DNA from 3 places in the Mesorhizobium sp. M1169 genome. Region 1 is predicted to be linked to each of the others. Evidence: predicted binding sites of a transcription regulator. Region 1 holds the regulator's gene; each other region holds the start of a gene.
What was found. The regulator HrcA, encoded in region 1, represses chaperone genes, less so after heat shock. The targets are predictions, from matches to a motif close to GTTAGCACTCNCNNNNNGNGAGTGCTAAC.
Positions count from the first base shown of each region.

Region 2: the regulator HrcA is predicted to act here: its motif matches at 2,027-2,055, upstream of NKH41_RS22075 (co-chaperone GroES).
Region 3: the regulator HrcA is predicted to act here: its motif matches at 2,419-2,447, upstream of groES (co-chaperone GroES).

Region 1 covers NZ_JAMYME010000009.1:151,407-156,079, forward strand. Annotated here, with positions in the region: gene rph (ribonuclease PH) at 12-728, opposite strand; gene hrcA (heat-inducible transcriptional repressor HrcA) at 873-1,985, shown strand; gene NKH41_RS12335 (hypothetical protein) at 2,021-2,218, shown strand; gene NKH41_RS12340 (PQQ-dependent sugar dehydrogenase) at 2,319-3,674, shown strand; gene NKH41_RS12345 (LysE family translocator) at 3,762-4,379, shown strand; gene cysK (cysteine synthase A) at 4,545-4,673, shown strand, end outside.
Region 2 covers NZ_JAMYME010000025.1:20,053-24,725, reverse strand. Annotated here, with positions in the region: gene NKH41_RS22100 (Hsp20/alpha crystallin family protein) at 1-16, opposite strand, end outside; gene NKH41_RS22095 (Hsp20 family protein) at 46-522, opposite strand; gene NKH41_RS22090 (hypothetical protein) at 869-1,081, shown strand; gene NKH41_RS22085 (DUF982 domain-containing protein) at 1,218-1,487, shown strand; gene NKH41_RS22080 (usg protein) at 1,602-1,871, opposite strand; gene NKH41_RS22075 (co-chaperone GroES) at 2,211-2,525, shown strand; gene groL (chaperonin GroEL) at 2,583-4,214, shown strand; gene NKH41_RS22065 (hypothetical protein) at 4,318-4,533, shown strand; gene NKH41_RS34185 (DUF982 domain-containing protein) at 4,530-4,673, shown strand, end outside.
Region 3 covers NZ_JAMYME010000027.1:56,977-61,649, reverse strand. Annotated here, with positions in the region: gene groL (chaperonin GroEL) at 362-2,005, opposite strand; gene groES (co-chaperone GroES) at 2,071-2,367, opposite strand; gene NKH41_RS23225 (hypothetical protein) at 2,996-3,187, opposite strand; partial or broken gene NKH41_RS23220 (IS6 family transposase) at 3,296-3,824, opposite strand; gene NKH41_RS23215 (radical SAM protein) at 4,088-4,673, opposite strand, start outside.

The DNA of each region.
Region 1 (4,673 bases):
TTGGACCGCAGCTAAGCCACCGCCATTTGCTGCAAGCTGACCAGGCGCTGAATGCCTTTCTTGGCGAGCCCCATCAGCGCCGCGAACTGCTCTTCCGAGAACGGCTCGCCCTCGGCCGTGCCTTGGATCTCGACGATGCCGCCCTTGCCGGTCATGACGAAATTGGCGTCGGTGCCGGCCGAGGAATCCTCGATGTAGTCGAGGTCGATGACCGGCTGGCCATCATGGATTCCGCAGGAGATTGCCGCAACGTGATCCTTCAGCACCTTGCTCAGGCTCGCCATCTGGCGGGCTTCCATCCAGCGCAGGCAGTCGTAGAGCGCCACCCAGCCGCCGGTGATCGAAGCGGTGCGCGTGCCGCCGTCGGCCTGGATCACGTCGCAGTCGACGGTGATCTGCTGCTCGCCGAGCGCCTGCAGATTGACCACGGCGCGCAGGGAGCGGCCGATCAGCCGCTGGATTTCCAGCGTGCGGCCGCCTTGTTTGCCGGACGAAGCCTCGCGGCGCATGCGCTCGCCGGTCGAACGCGGCAGCATGCCGTATTCCGCCGTCACCCAGCCCTTGCCGGAGTTGCGCATCCAGCCCGGCACCTTTTCCTCCAGGCTGGCCGTACACAGCACATGCGTGTCGCCGAACTTCACCAGGCACGAGCCTTCCGCATGCTTGGAGACGCCGCGCTCGAAGGAGATGGGGCGCATTTCGTCGAATTGGCGTTTGGAAGGGCGCATTCAGGCTTCTTTCTTTCTTCGGAATCTTGGCCGGGGAATCTTGGCCGGCTTGTAGCCGCACGGGGCGTGACGCGCAAAGGAAAATGGACCGGTTGCGCCGACACCGCGGAAGTCTATATCTTCGGGGCGGAGGTTTGGCTCGAAATGACAAAGGCAGTCGATCCCGGTTTGCAGTCGCACGTGCTCCCCTCGCACGCGCTGCAATCGCCCGCGCTTCAATCGCTCGACATGCGTTCGCGCGACATCTTCCGGCGCATCGTCGATTCCTATTTGAGGGATGGCGAGCCGGTCGGTTCGCGCAGCCTGTCGCGCATCCTGCCGTCGTCGCTGTCGCCGGCCACCATCCGCAACGTGATGAGCGACCTTGAGCATCTCGGCCTGATCTATGCGCCGCACATTTCGGCTGGCCGGCTGCCGACCCAGGCAGGCCTGCGCTTCTTCGTCGATGCTTTCATGGAACTTGGTGACCTCTCCGACGAGGAGCGCCGCACCATCGAGGCCCAGGTGCGCGCCTCCGGCTCGGGCGCGACGCTGGAGCATATGCTGACCGAGGCCAGCCAGATGCTGTCCGGCATGTCGCGCGGCGCCGGCCTCGTGCTCGCCGCCAAGAATGAGGCGGCGCTTAAGCACATCGAATTCATCCAGCTCGAGCCGACCAAGGCGCTGGCCGTGCTGGTCTCGCAGAACGGCGACGTCGAAAATCGCGTCATCGATCTGCCCGCCGGCATCACCATCTCGCAATTGCACGAAGCCTCTAACTTCCTCAACGCCCATATCCGCGGTCGCACCCTGGCCGAGGCGCGGGTCGAGATCGCCCGCATCAAGGAAGAGACCAGGGCGGCCCTCGACACGCTGTCGCAGGATCTGGTCGAGAAGGGCCTGGCGGTCTGGGCAGGCGCTGAAAGCGGCGTGCCTGGGCGGCTTATCGTGCGCGGTCGCGCCAATCTCCTGGAAAACGTCACTGCCCAGGCCGACATAGAATTGCTGCGGCATCTGTTTGAGGATCTGGAGACGCAGGATGGGCTGATCCAGCTTCTCGACCTCGCCGAGGCAGGCCCAGGCGTGCGCATATTCATCGGTTCGGAAAACAAGCTGTTTTCGCTGTCTGGCTCCTCGCTGGTGGTGGCACCCTATCGCGACAAGGACGCGCGTGTCGTCGGTGCGCTCGGCGTCATCGGGCCGACGCGGCTGAATTATGCGCGCATAGTACCGATGGTCGACTATACGGCGCAGCTGATTTCGCGCATGCTGAGCTAGGAGCCGCCGCGGCCTGCCGCAAGGAGGAGAAAAGAATGGCGCTGGAATCGTTCAAGGCCCAGATCAGTCTGCTGCTCGAAGAAATGATCAACCAGCCAGAGGATCAGCACGAGGTACAAGAGCAGTTGCGCGAGAAGCTGCAAGAGATGCGGGCGATGGGTTTACCGCTGCCGGCCGATCTGGTCGCGCTGGAAAAGCGCCTCGACGACGACTTTTACGCCTCTGGCAACTGAACGGGTTCGGCTTCAAATCCTCGTGTGCTGGACGGCCGCTTGGAACGATCAATACCTGATGCCGTTTGCCCCTGTTCGAGGCGAATCCCGGAGGACGTTGATGATCCGATCTGGCGGCTTTGCGGCCTTGGCCGCTGCCCTCCTTGTTGCGACACCGGCAGCCGCCCAGCAGGCGGATCAGAATGTGCTCAAAGGCGAAGCCGCGTTTGGCGATTGGCACGCCGACAGGCCTGGCGTCCGACGCCTGATTGGGCCGCGAGACATGCCGGCAGCCGACCCCGCCCAATCCGCTTCGAACGGCGCCGGCGTGGCGGAACGGCCCGAAAGCGCCAAGCCAGAATTGCCGTCGGGCTTTTCGGCTGAAATGATCGCATCCGGCATCGTCAATCCACGTGTCGTGCGCGTCGCTCCGAATGGCGACCTGTTTGTTGCCAACAGCCATGCCGACCAAATACGCGTCTATCGTCTCGCCGAGGGCAGCGCCAGGCCCATCGAGAAAGCGATCTTCGCCAAGGGGCTCAATTATCCCTACGGCATCGCCTTCTATCCGCCAGGAGACAAACCGCAATGGGTTTATGTCGCGAACAGCGACAGCATCGTCCGCTTCCCCTATCGCGATGGCGACCTGAAGACATCCGGCAAACCAGAAACCATTGTCGCCAAAATCCCGTCGGGTGGTCACACGACCCGCGACATCGCCTTCTCGCAGGACGGCAAAACGCTTTATTTGTCGGTTGGCTCCGCCTCGAACGTCGCCGAGGATATAGGCAAGGAGCCGGATAGCGGCCTCGACGCCTGGGCCAAATCAAAGCCGCTCGGGGCGGCCTGGGGCTCCGAGGACGGCCGTGCCGATGTGCTCGCCTTTGACCCGGATGGGAAAAATCCGCGAACTGTCGCCACCGGCCTGCGCAACTGTACGGGCATGACCGTGCAGCCCGCCACCGGCGCATTGTGGTGCGTCGTCAATGAGCGCGACGAACTCGGCGACAATGTGCCGTTCGAATTTGCAACGGCGGTCAAGGACGGCGGATTCTATGGTTGGCCTTGGTACTACATCGGCAATAACGAGGATCCGCGCCATCAGGGCGAGCGGCCAGACCTCGCCGGCAAGGCCACTGTCCCCGATGTATTGATGCAGGCGCATTCGGCGCCGATGAATATAGCCTTCTACGACGGCAAGAACTTCCCGGCGGATTATCAGGGTGACGCCTTCGTCGCCATGCATGGTTCGTGGAACCGTGGCGCCAGGACCGGTTACAAGGTGGTGAGGCTCAAATTCAGGGATGGCAAGCCGACAGGCGAATATGAGGACTTCATGACCGGCTTCGTCATCTCGAACGACGCCGTCTGGGGCCGCCCGGTCGGTGTCGCGATGGCCAAGGACGGCTCCCTGATCGTCACAGAGGACGGTAACGGCACCATCTGGCGCGTTACCTACGAAGACGGCCGCTCCTGAACGGCGGTGTCGCCTGCTGCGCTGGCGCAATCGAATCCGGCCCGAGGGAATTCACCCAACTTCAACATTGTGCGACAAGCGCCAATCATGACACTCACCGGGTTCCTCGCCTATAGTGCTGCCCTCGGCATCGCCGCGGCCATCCCCGGCCCAGGCGTCACCGCGCTTGTTGCGCGTGCTCTGGGTTCCGGCTTCCACTCGTCGCTGGCCATGTCGTTCGGGCTGATGCTCGGCGACCTGACCTATCTCACTGCCGTGGTGCTCGGCCTGGCTTTCGTCGCACAGACTTTCGGCATGGTCTTCCTGGCCATCAAATGGCTGGGCGTCGCCTACCTCGCCTTTCTTGGCTGGCGTTTCTGGACGAGCGGCATCACGCCCGAAACGGTGGAGGCGAAGAAAGGCAAGGGCGGCTTGGCATCCAGCTTTGTAGCCGGCCTTGCCGTCACGCTCGGCAATCCGAAGACGATGATCTTCTATCTTGCCATCACCCCGACCATCGTCGATCTGAAGACGATCACGCTGGCCGATTACGGTATCCTCGTCGCGCTCACCATCGTCGTCCTGCTCGTCGTGCTGGTGCCCTATCTGGCGCTGGCGGCCAAGGCGCGCTGGTTCCTGAAGTCGCCGCGGGCGCTGAGGGCACTCAACCGCACCGCCGCCGGCTTTATGGTCGGCGCGGCGGCGGCAATTGCCGCCCGCCAATAGATCTCTTTCGCCAATCCGCCCAAGGATTGCCACGCCTTGCAAAGGCGGGGGTACTCAGCACGAACTTCACTCGGATATTTTTCGATCGACAGCCTATCTTGCGCGGTGGATGGCTCTATCCTATGCCCGCGCGACTCTTGCCGCTTTACCTCTGGGAGGAAATCAATGAACAAGCCCGCCACCCCCACACACGTGCCCGGCCGCGGCCGCATCTACAATTCGATCACCGAGACGATCGGTGACACGCCGCTGGTGCGGCTTGATAAATTCGCCAGGGAGAAGGGTGTCGTCGCC
Region 2 (4,673 bases), on a different contig from region 1:
GATCACGAATAGCCATTGCATAGTCTCCTTTCTCGACTGGTGCATTCAGGCAGCCTGCTTGTTTGCTTCGCCCTGCGCGACCTTCGGCCCGGTCTTCGGCGAGGCGACATCGGTCGCGATGGCGATGCGCCGAGGCTTCATCTCCTCGGGCACCTCACGTACCAGATCGATGCTGAGCAGGCCGTTGTCGAGCGAGGCGCCTGCGACCTTGACGTGATCGGCAAGCTCGAAACGGCGGGTAAAGGGCCGTGTGGCGAGGCCATGATGCAGATACTCCGTGTTGTCCGGCTCCTTGTGCTGGCCGGAGACAATCAGGAGGTTGGGTTCATGAGTGATTTCGAGGTCGTCCTCGGAAAACCCGGCTACGGCGATGGTGACGCGGTAGTTGTTCTCGCCGCTGCGCGCGATGTCATAGGGCGGCCAGGCGTCGAAGGCCTGCGGAGCATTTTCCAGCAGGTTGAAGACGCGGTCGAAGCCGATGCTCGACCGATAGAGCGGGGAAAAGTCGAATGCGGTTCTCATAGCTACATCCTCCATCGAGCAACATAGATACGAGGGGCGCCAAAGAGCTGGCGCTCCCTGGTTCCGCCGGCCCCATTTCGGCGACCGGTGCCTTCGATCTGGTTATTGTCCGCCGCAAGTCAAGACCCCGGTGGCTCGCGCGTTGCCGGTTTTTCGGGCCGGTCTTCGGTCGGTTCGGCGAGGCTGCCAATCTCGCCACAAGTGGGGAGATGTCCGGCACGAGATTGCCTGTCTGGTTTCAATTGCCAACGCTGACTTCCCCGGCCGGTTATTGTCTGCAGCAGGTCAAGACCCAGATTTCTTGTGTTGCCGGGCCCGTTCCCGGCACTCGCAGATGGAGCTGACCATGACACGCGACGAGATCATTTCTGTGCTGGGCCCGGTCGACGAAGCCGTGATCGCCGACATTGCGGCGACGGACGGGACGGTCCAGGAATTGCGCGAGGCCCTGGCCTGGATCGCCGCCGACGAGGCGCTGGTGAACGAGGGCCGACCGCTGCCGACGGCAAGGGTAGCGACGCTGATCGAACTGCTGCAAGGGCCGGACGAGGAGGAATAACCGGCTGTTGCGCGATGCTCTTGAACCGCGCAAGGGGACGAACCATGTCCTTCAGCGGCGCCGGCCGGCCGCCGGTGCCGCCAGCACAACGTTGCTTGCTCAAACAAGAAGACGATCAGAAAACAAGGAGGAAGTGATGGACGACGTCCGCTTCGCCGAGCCGATCACGTTGAAATTCCAATCCAGCGAGCGCAAGGTCGCCAGCAGTTGGGAAGCCATCGAATGCATGCGCCAGCAGTGGCCGGACCGTGCACGCGGCCGGAGCTGGCGCGCGGCCTATCGGACCTGCCGCGATGCGCTCGACGGCTGGCGCACCGCGCGTGATGCGCGCAAGGCCTTCGTCAGGGCGGCGCGCAAGGCTGGATTGCTCGCATCGGCCCGCAAGCCTGTCGACCACGCCGGCTAGTCCGGACGCCCTCCGATATTGTGAGATCCAAAACAAGTGGGGGAGAGTCAGCTACCTCTTTCCCCCGCTTCGGAGGCACTTTGTTTGCTGTCTGGCGGCAGATCGGCTTGCTCCTCAGTGGACGGTGATAATGCCATTTACGGCCCGCCATTCGGACGGTTGGATCAGACGGTGATGAGCCACGCGCACCGAATGCAGCGGGCCTTCGATCTCGCGCTCCCAGAAATCGAGGAAATGCTTCAGCGTCGGGAAATCAGGGGCGATATCGTATTCCTGCCAGATATAGAGCTGAAGCAGGCTTCGATGATCGGGCAGACGGTAGTGGATCTCCGCCGTGGTGAGGCCAAACCCTTGCATCTGGAGCTGAAAGTCCCTGCTGGTCATGCAATCCTTCCTTTCCCAATGAACCTCGGTCTGCAAAACGCCTCGCCTTCCACATAGGTTCCAGCCGCCGGCAAGCGGCTCAGGAGACGGACAGATTTGGAAATCCGGCCGGGTCATCGCGCCGGAAACGGCGAATGTGCGAACAATTACAGCGTATTGGCACTCTCAGGCGTCGAGTGCTAAAATTTTTGCATGATCCTCTTGAAAGCTGAAAAAAGCGCGACTAGTTCGTATGCGCGCGATGCCTGAAGAAGAGATCGCGCACCCCGTGCCGGGCCGATATTGCCGGTCCGGTCAGGAGGATGTTCGAAAATCTGTTTGTCCCGAGAGGAGAACGACATGGCGTTCCGTCCATTGCATGACCGCATCCTGGTCCGCCGCATCGAGGTCGACGAAAAGACCGCGGGCGGCATCATCATCCCCGACACCGCCAAGGAGAAGCCGCAGGAGGGCGAGGTCATTGCCGCCGGTCCGGGCGCGCGCGACGACAGCGGCCAATTGCAGCCGCTCGACGTCAAGGTCGGCGACCGCATTTTGTTCGGCAAATGGTCCGGCACCGAGATCAAGCTCAATGGCGAGGATCTGCTCATCATGAAAGAGAGCGACGTGCTGGGCGTGATCGAAGCCACGGGCGAGATGAAGAAGGCTGCCTGAGCGGGGCCTGAACAAGCATTCCAGTCAACGAAAAGCTGCCTATCGAGGAGTGTTCCAATGGCTGCCAAAGATGTGAAATTTCATACCGAAGCCCGCGAGAAGATGTTACGCGGTGTCGATATGCTTGCCAATGCGGTGAAGGTGACGCTTGGTCCCAAGGGCCGCAACGTTGTCTTCGACAAATCGTTCGGCGCGCCGCGCATCACCAAGGACGGCGTGACGGTGGCAAAAGAGATCGAGCTCGAGGACAAGTTCGAGAACATGGGCGCTCAGATGGTCCGCGAAGTTGCTTCGAAGACCAGCGACACCGCAGGCGATGGCACCACGACCGCGACGATTCTTGCTCAGGCCATTGTCAGGGAAGGGGCCAAGGCGGTCGCTGCCGGCATGAACCCGATGGATTTGAAGCGCGGCATCGACAAGGCGGTCGACGCCGTGGTCGCCGACCTGAAATCCAATGCCCGCAAGGTGACCAGGAACGACGAAATCGCTCAGGTCGGCGCCATCTCTGCCAATGGCGATGCCGAGATCGGCCGCTTCCTCGCAGAGGCGATGGAAAAGGTTGGCAATGAGGGTGTCATCACTGTCGAGGAAGCGAAGACCGCTGAGACCGAGTTGGAAGTGGTCGAAGGCATGCAGTTCGACCGTGGCTACCTCTCGCCCTATTTCATCACCAATCAGGATAAGATGCGCGTCGAACTCGAAGAACCCTATGTGCTGATCCACGAGAAGAAGCTGTCCAACCTGCAGGCCATGCTTCCTGTGCTCGAAGCCGCCGTGCAATCCGGCAAGCCGCTGTTGATCATCGCCGAGGACGTCGAGGGCGAGGCGCTGGCGACGCTGGTCGTCAACAAGCTGCGCGGCGGCCTGAAGGTCGCGGCCGTCAAGGCACCGGGCTTCGGCGATCGCCGCAAGGCCATGCTGGAGGATATCGCCATCCTGACCGGCGGCACGGCGATCTCGGAGGACCTCGGCATCAAGCTCGAGAACGTCACACTGGAGATGCTCGGCCGCGCCAAGAAGGTGCTGATCGAGAAGGAGAACACCACCATCGTCGACGGCGCCGGCCGCAAGGATGAAATCCATGCGCGCATCAGCCAGATCAAGGCGCAGATCGAGGAAACCACCTCCGACTACGACCGCGAAAAGCTGCAGGAGCGGTTGGCTAAGCTCGCCGGCGGCGTCGCCGTCATCCGTGTCGGCGGCTCGACCGAGATCGAGGTCAAGGAGCGCAAGGATCGCGTCGACGACGCCATGCACGCCACACGCGCGGCGGTTGAGGAGGGCATCCTGCCCGGCGGCGGCGTGGCGCTGTTGAGAGCGGCGAAGGCGCTCGATAATGTCGTCGTCGACAATCCCGATCAGAAGACCGGTGTCGACATCGTGCGTCGCGCCATCGAAGCGCCGGTGCGCCAGATCGCCGAGAATGCCGGCGCCGAAGGTTCGATCATCGTCGGCAAGCTGCGCGAGACGACCGACTTCGGCTATGGCTGGAACGCGCAGACCAACGAGTTCGGCGACCTCTACAGTCAAGGCGTCATCGATCCGGCCAAGGTCGTGCGCACTGCTCTCCAGGGTGCCGCCTCTGTTGCCGGCCTGCTGGTGACGACCGAGGCGATGGTGGCCGAGAAGCCGAAGAAGGAAGCTGCCGCGCCGGCCATGCCCGGCGGTGGCGGCATGGACTTCTAAGGCCAGGCTTCCAAAGCGCGACTTCGAAACGGCAGATGGACCGTGTCCGCCAAAAGCGGGCACGGTCTTGCCGGTCCGGGACTAATGCTGAGCAGGTGTTGCCATGGATATGATGGACAGTTTTGGAAAGATCGCGGCGCCGACCCGCCCGAAAAACGATTTCAACTATGAAGCCGACTGCAGGGCGGCGCTGGCGCCTTTGGTCGACGGCTTGCTGGATATGGCCGAGTCGGCCGGCTGGGACCGCCGCAAGGCGGCCTACACGCTGATGTTTCTGTCGGCTCAACGCGTGGGGGCCGGCACGGAGGAGCGCAAATGATCGCGGCGCGGATGCGCGAATGCCTGCGCCTGCTGCGTTGGTCGGAAACCGATTTCGCCGAAGAGGCGGGATACCCGCTCGCCAAGGCAAAGGCGTGGCTCTACGGGCGCGAACATCCGCCGCTGGGCGTGGCGGCCTGG
Region 3 (4,673 bases), on a different contig from region 1:
ACGTCTGTTTGATGTCTTGTGACTTGCCGTAGGGCGCGGTTCGAGCCTTTCCGGCTCCTGTGGAGCAACCGGAAACACGCTGGCTTCGATCTGTGGCTGCTGCAGGGGTGGCGGCTCTTTGTCAAAGAATCGCCTGGCATCAAGCGATCGCGGAATAATGACCGTACCATCATCGCTGTGCGCGCAGCCGCTGCCCAACAGTAAAGCCAGCCCCAGGAAAAAAGGCGGTGTCCGTCCAAACATAAGCACAACCTCGGCGGGCATACCCCGGCTTGCCGGTCGCCGACAACCGGCGCAACGGGCACGAAGAAAGGGCGGCATTGCTTGCCGCCCTTTCGAAATTGTAGAGATGCGAGGACCTTTAAAAGCCCATGGCGCCCATGCCGCCGCCGGGCATACCACCCGGCATGCCGCCAGCCGACTCCTTTTTCGGAGCTTCGGCGATCATGGCTTCGGTGGTGACCAGCAGGCCGGCGACCGAGGCCGCATCCTGGAGAGCCGTGCGCACGACCTTGACCGGATCGACGATACCCATGGCGATCATGTCGCCATATTCGCCGGTCTGGGCGTTATAGCCGAAGGTCGCGCCCTTGTTGTCGAGGATCTTGCCGGCGACGATCGATGCTTCCGCACCGGCGTTGGCCGCGATCTGGCGAGCCGGAGCCTGCAGCGCGCGACGCACGATGGCGATGCCGGCGGTCTGGTCGGAGTTGGCGCCGGTGACGGTGATGGCCAGCGAAGCGCGCAGGAGTGCGACGCCGCCGCCGGGAACGATGCCTTCTTCGACGGCCGCACGGGTCGCGTTGAGGGCGTCATCGACGCGGTCCTTCTTTTCCTTGACTTCGACCTCGGTCGCACCGCCGACGCGGATGACGGCAACGCCGCCCGCCAGCTTGGCGAGACGTTCCTGCAGCTTCTCCTTGTCGTAGTCCGAGGTGGTCTCCTCGATCTGCTGCTTGATCTGGGCGACGCGGCCCTGGATCTCGGCCTTCTTGCCAGCACCGTCGACGATGGTGGTGTTCTCCTTGGAGATCGACACCTTCTTGGCGCGGCCGAGCATGTTGAGGCCAACATTTTCGAGCTTGATGCCGAGGTCTTCGGAAATGACCTGGCCACCGGTGAGGATGGCGATGTCTTCCAGCATGGCCTTGCGGCGATCACCGAAGCCCGGCGCCTTGACGGCGGCGATCTTCAGGCCGCCACGCAGCTTGTTGACGACGAGCGTGGCCAGAGCCTCGCCTTCGACGTCTTCCGAGATGATGACCAGCGGCTTCGAGGTCTGCACGACAGCCTCGAGGATCGGCAACATGGCCTGCAGGTTGGAGAGCTTCTTCTCGTGGAGAAGAATGTAGGCGTCTTCCAGATCCGCAACCATCTTGTCGGCGTTGGTGACGAAGTAGGGCGAGAGATAGCCGCGGTCGAACTGCATGCCTTCAACGACTTCAAGCTCGGTCTCGGCGGTCTTGGCTTCCTCGACCGTGATGACGCCCTCATTGCCGACCTTCTGCATCGCTTCCGCGATCATCGAGCCGACCGAAGCATCGCCATTGCCGGCGATGGTGCCGACCTGGGCAACCTCTTCCGAGGTCTTGATCTTCTTGGCGTTCTTGATCAGCGTCGCGACGACGTCGGCGACGGCGAGGTCGATGCCGCGCTTGAGGTCCATCGGGTTCATGCCGGCGGCAACCGCCTTGTGGCCTTCCTGGACGATCGACTGCGCCAGAACGGTCGCGGTGGTGGTGCCGTCGCCGGCGATGTCGTTGGTCTTCGAAGCAACTTCGCGGACCATCTGCGCGCCCATGTTCTCGAACTTGTCTTCAAGCTCGATTTCCTTGGCGACGGTGACGCCGTCCTTGGTGATGCGCGGGGCGCCGAACGACTTGTCGATGACGACGTTGCGGCCCTTGGGGCCGAGCGTGACCTTCACCGCGTCGGCGAGGATGTTGACGCCGCGCAGCATGCGCTCACGGGCATCACGGGAGAATTTTACGTCTTTGGCAGCCATTTTTTACTCCTGGGCATCTCGCCCGAAATTCAGATTGGATGGTGCGGATGAAAGGCGGCGGCTTGTCAGCCGATGACGCCCATGATGTCCGCTTCCTTCATGATCAGAAGGTCTTCGCCGTTGAGCTTGACTTCGGTGCCCGACCACTTGCCGAACAGGATGCGGTCGCCGGCCTTGACGTCCAGCGGGACGAGCTTGCCGACCTCGTCACGGGCGCCGGAACCGATGGCGATGATCTCGCCTTCCTGCGGCTTTTCCTTAGCCGTATCGGGGATGATGATCCCGCCGGCGGTCTTCGCTTCGGACTCGACGCGGCGAACGACCACGCGGTCATGCAGCGGCCGGAAATTCGACTTTGCCATTTTGGATTTCCCTGGTGCGGATGTTGAACGGTTCTCCGTTGCCGGAGCGTGGTTAGCACTCACCAGAAGCGAGTGCTAACGCGGCAGTGAGATAGGCCGTAGGCTCCTGCTAGTCAAGACGGAAGAGGGACGGGCGAAGAGCAAAAGAGCGTGGAAGCACCGAGCCTTTTACGTGGACGACGGCGGAGAACGGACATGGATGGGAAGCCTTCGCCAAGGGCTTTCCGCGACCACGGCCTCAAGCATGTCAGGACAAGGCCTATACGCGCCAACGGTGCCGGCACCACGATGGAGCCCTCCGTAGAATTCTCGTCACGCCAAGATACAAGCGCCATTCAACCGGCCCCCCGTTACGCCTCCAGGCAGACAGGCGATCGCAATCGAATCCGCGGCATCGGTCAATTTCTCCGGTTCGGAGTGGCGTTGCGCCAAGATGGACATTCTGCTGAATTTTACCTGCGGCGCTGTTCATGGACGCGCGCTTGGCCCCATTTCTATTGCCCGCCTCGGCTCATGCGGGGCGGGCTTCTTGGCGTTCTGGGAGGATTTGCTCACCATGGTTCATAGTGGCGGCGCAACCGTCCGGTGAGCGCCTCACCTGAGGCTACAGGCGGCCGTGGAGATTGCCTCAGGAGCGGCGCCCAATCGGAAACCTTAGCACCTCCGCGTTTTGACGTGGCTGCTTGAACTCTTCGACGGCAACCGCCTCAATTAGCAGGTCCAAGGCTTCGCGTCCCCTTCGACTCATCGGGTCATCGCCACAAAGGTAGTCATACGCTCGATCTAAATGCATTCGGGCGGCGGAAAAATCGCTTGTCATAGGGCCCTCTCTACCCGCCCGCATTGCCGTCTACGAGGTGAAGGTCGCGCAATCGTCAATATCTACAGACAAATTTGAATTAAATCGGGGATGATCGGGGGAGTAGCTACGCCTGTGATCCTGTTCGATCCGATTGTTGAGATACCGGCTTTTGCGGATGATGATCGGCTTCACGCCGCGATCGGTGCCGCAGGCGGCTTTCAGCGTTGCAGGAAAGGATCGCCTCGTGATTGGTCTGGCTGCCGTCGATGACGACGCGCTCCGGCTGGCCATGGCGCGCCAGCGCCTTACCGAGGAAGCGTTTGGCCGCCACCAGGTCACGGTTTTCGCTGAAGAAGAACTCGACCGTGTCGCCGAGGCTGTCGATGGCGCGGTAGAGATACATCCATTGGCCGCGGACCTTGGTGTACGTCTCGTCCATATGCCACGTGCTGCCGACAGTACGCTTGCGCCGGTTGAAGCGCTCCAGCAGCTGCGGCGAGAAGTGGACGACCTAGCGATGCACGGTGGAGTGGTCGACCTTCAAGCCGCGTTCGGCCATCATCTCTTCCAGATCGCGCAGGCTCAGATTGTAGACCAAGTACCAGCGCACGCACAGCAAGATCACCGACTGGTCGAAATGACGGCCCTTGAATATCACGTGCTCCTCCATAGCTGACGAGCGTTCCATGCCATGCTCCGCTTACCGAAAGGTTTGCGACCGCTCATGTTGCCGCGGTTCGCCGAACAGGCCGACAAGGAAGGCTGGCCAACTGCCCCTTTCTCGTCGCGACTATCGAAGCATCAGTTGGCCGAATGATGCGATCGAAGTCGCATCCGCGCGGCATCTCGCCCCTCCGTCAAACACCTTCGCCTCAGCGTCTAGCAAAGCGGCAGCAGGCCATGTCGTACCCTTCAGCCCTACAACCACTTTTGTTTCCACAGCATGAATTCGATCTTGCCGGGGACATCAAGATGCTCCGGAAAATCGGGAAAGGAAATGGGCTTGCCGTCGCGGACGAAGATAGCCACATCATTGCTGCTATTCGTCGCAACATAGTTTTCTCGCCTCATTTTTCCGCCTTTGGAGTCGAAAACAAATCGTGTCGAATTGATCCATGATGGTGAAATGAAGTTAAGATGATCAGCGATCTGCCAGACGCGACCCAAACGCACGCGGAATGCTGCAGAGAAGTTGATGGGATCTGGGATGAAGATTGAGAGGTTGCGTACGCCAATCTCATCAAGCCTCTCCAGGAGACGACTGAGAACTAAATGATGATCATTTGTGTTGCGCAACAACGGAAATTGATTGTAGAGCCTGATTCCGCGCCGTCGAAGCTCTTCGATTTTTTCAGATACATCTGTGCAGATTTCATACGGATGCACAATGTGAAAAACTACGCGGACGTTGTGCGTCGCAAAGATTTCAATTTTCTCTGGTGTGAACGCATCCGGTTGATACACAATAGCTCTTGTATGAATACGGATTGACTTTACCGATGGA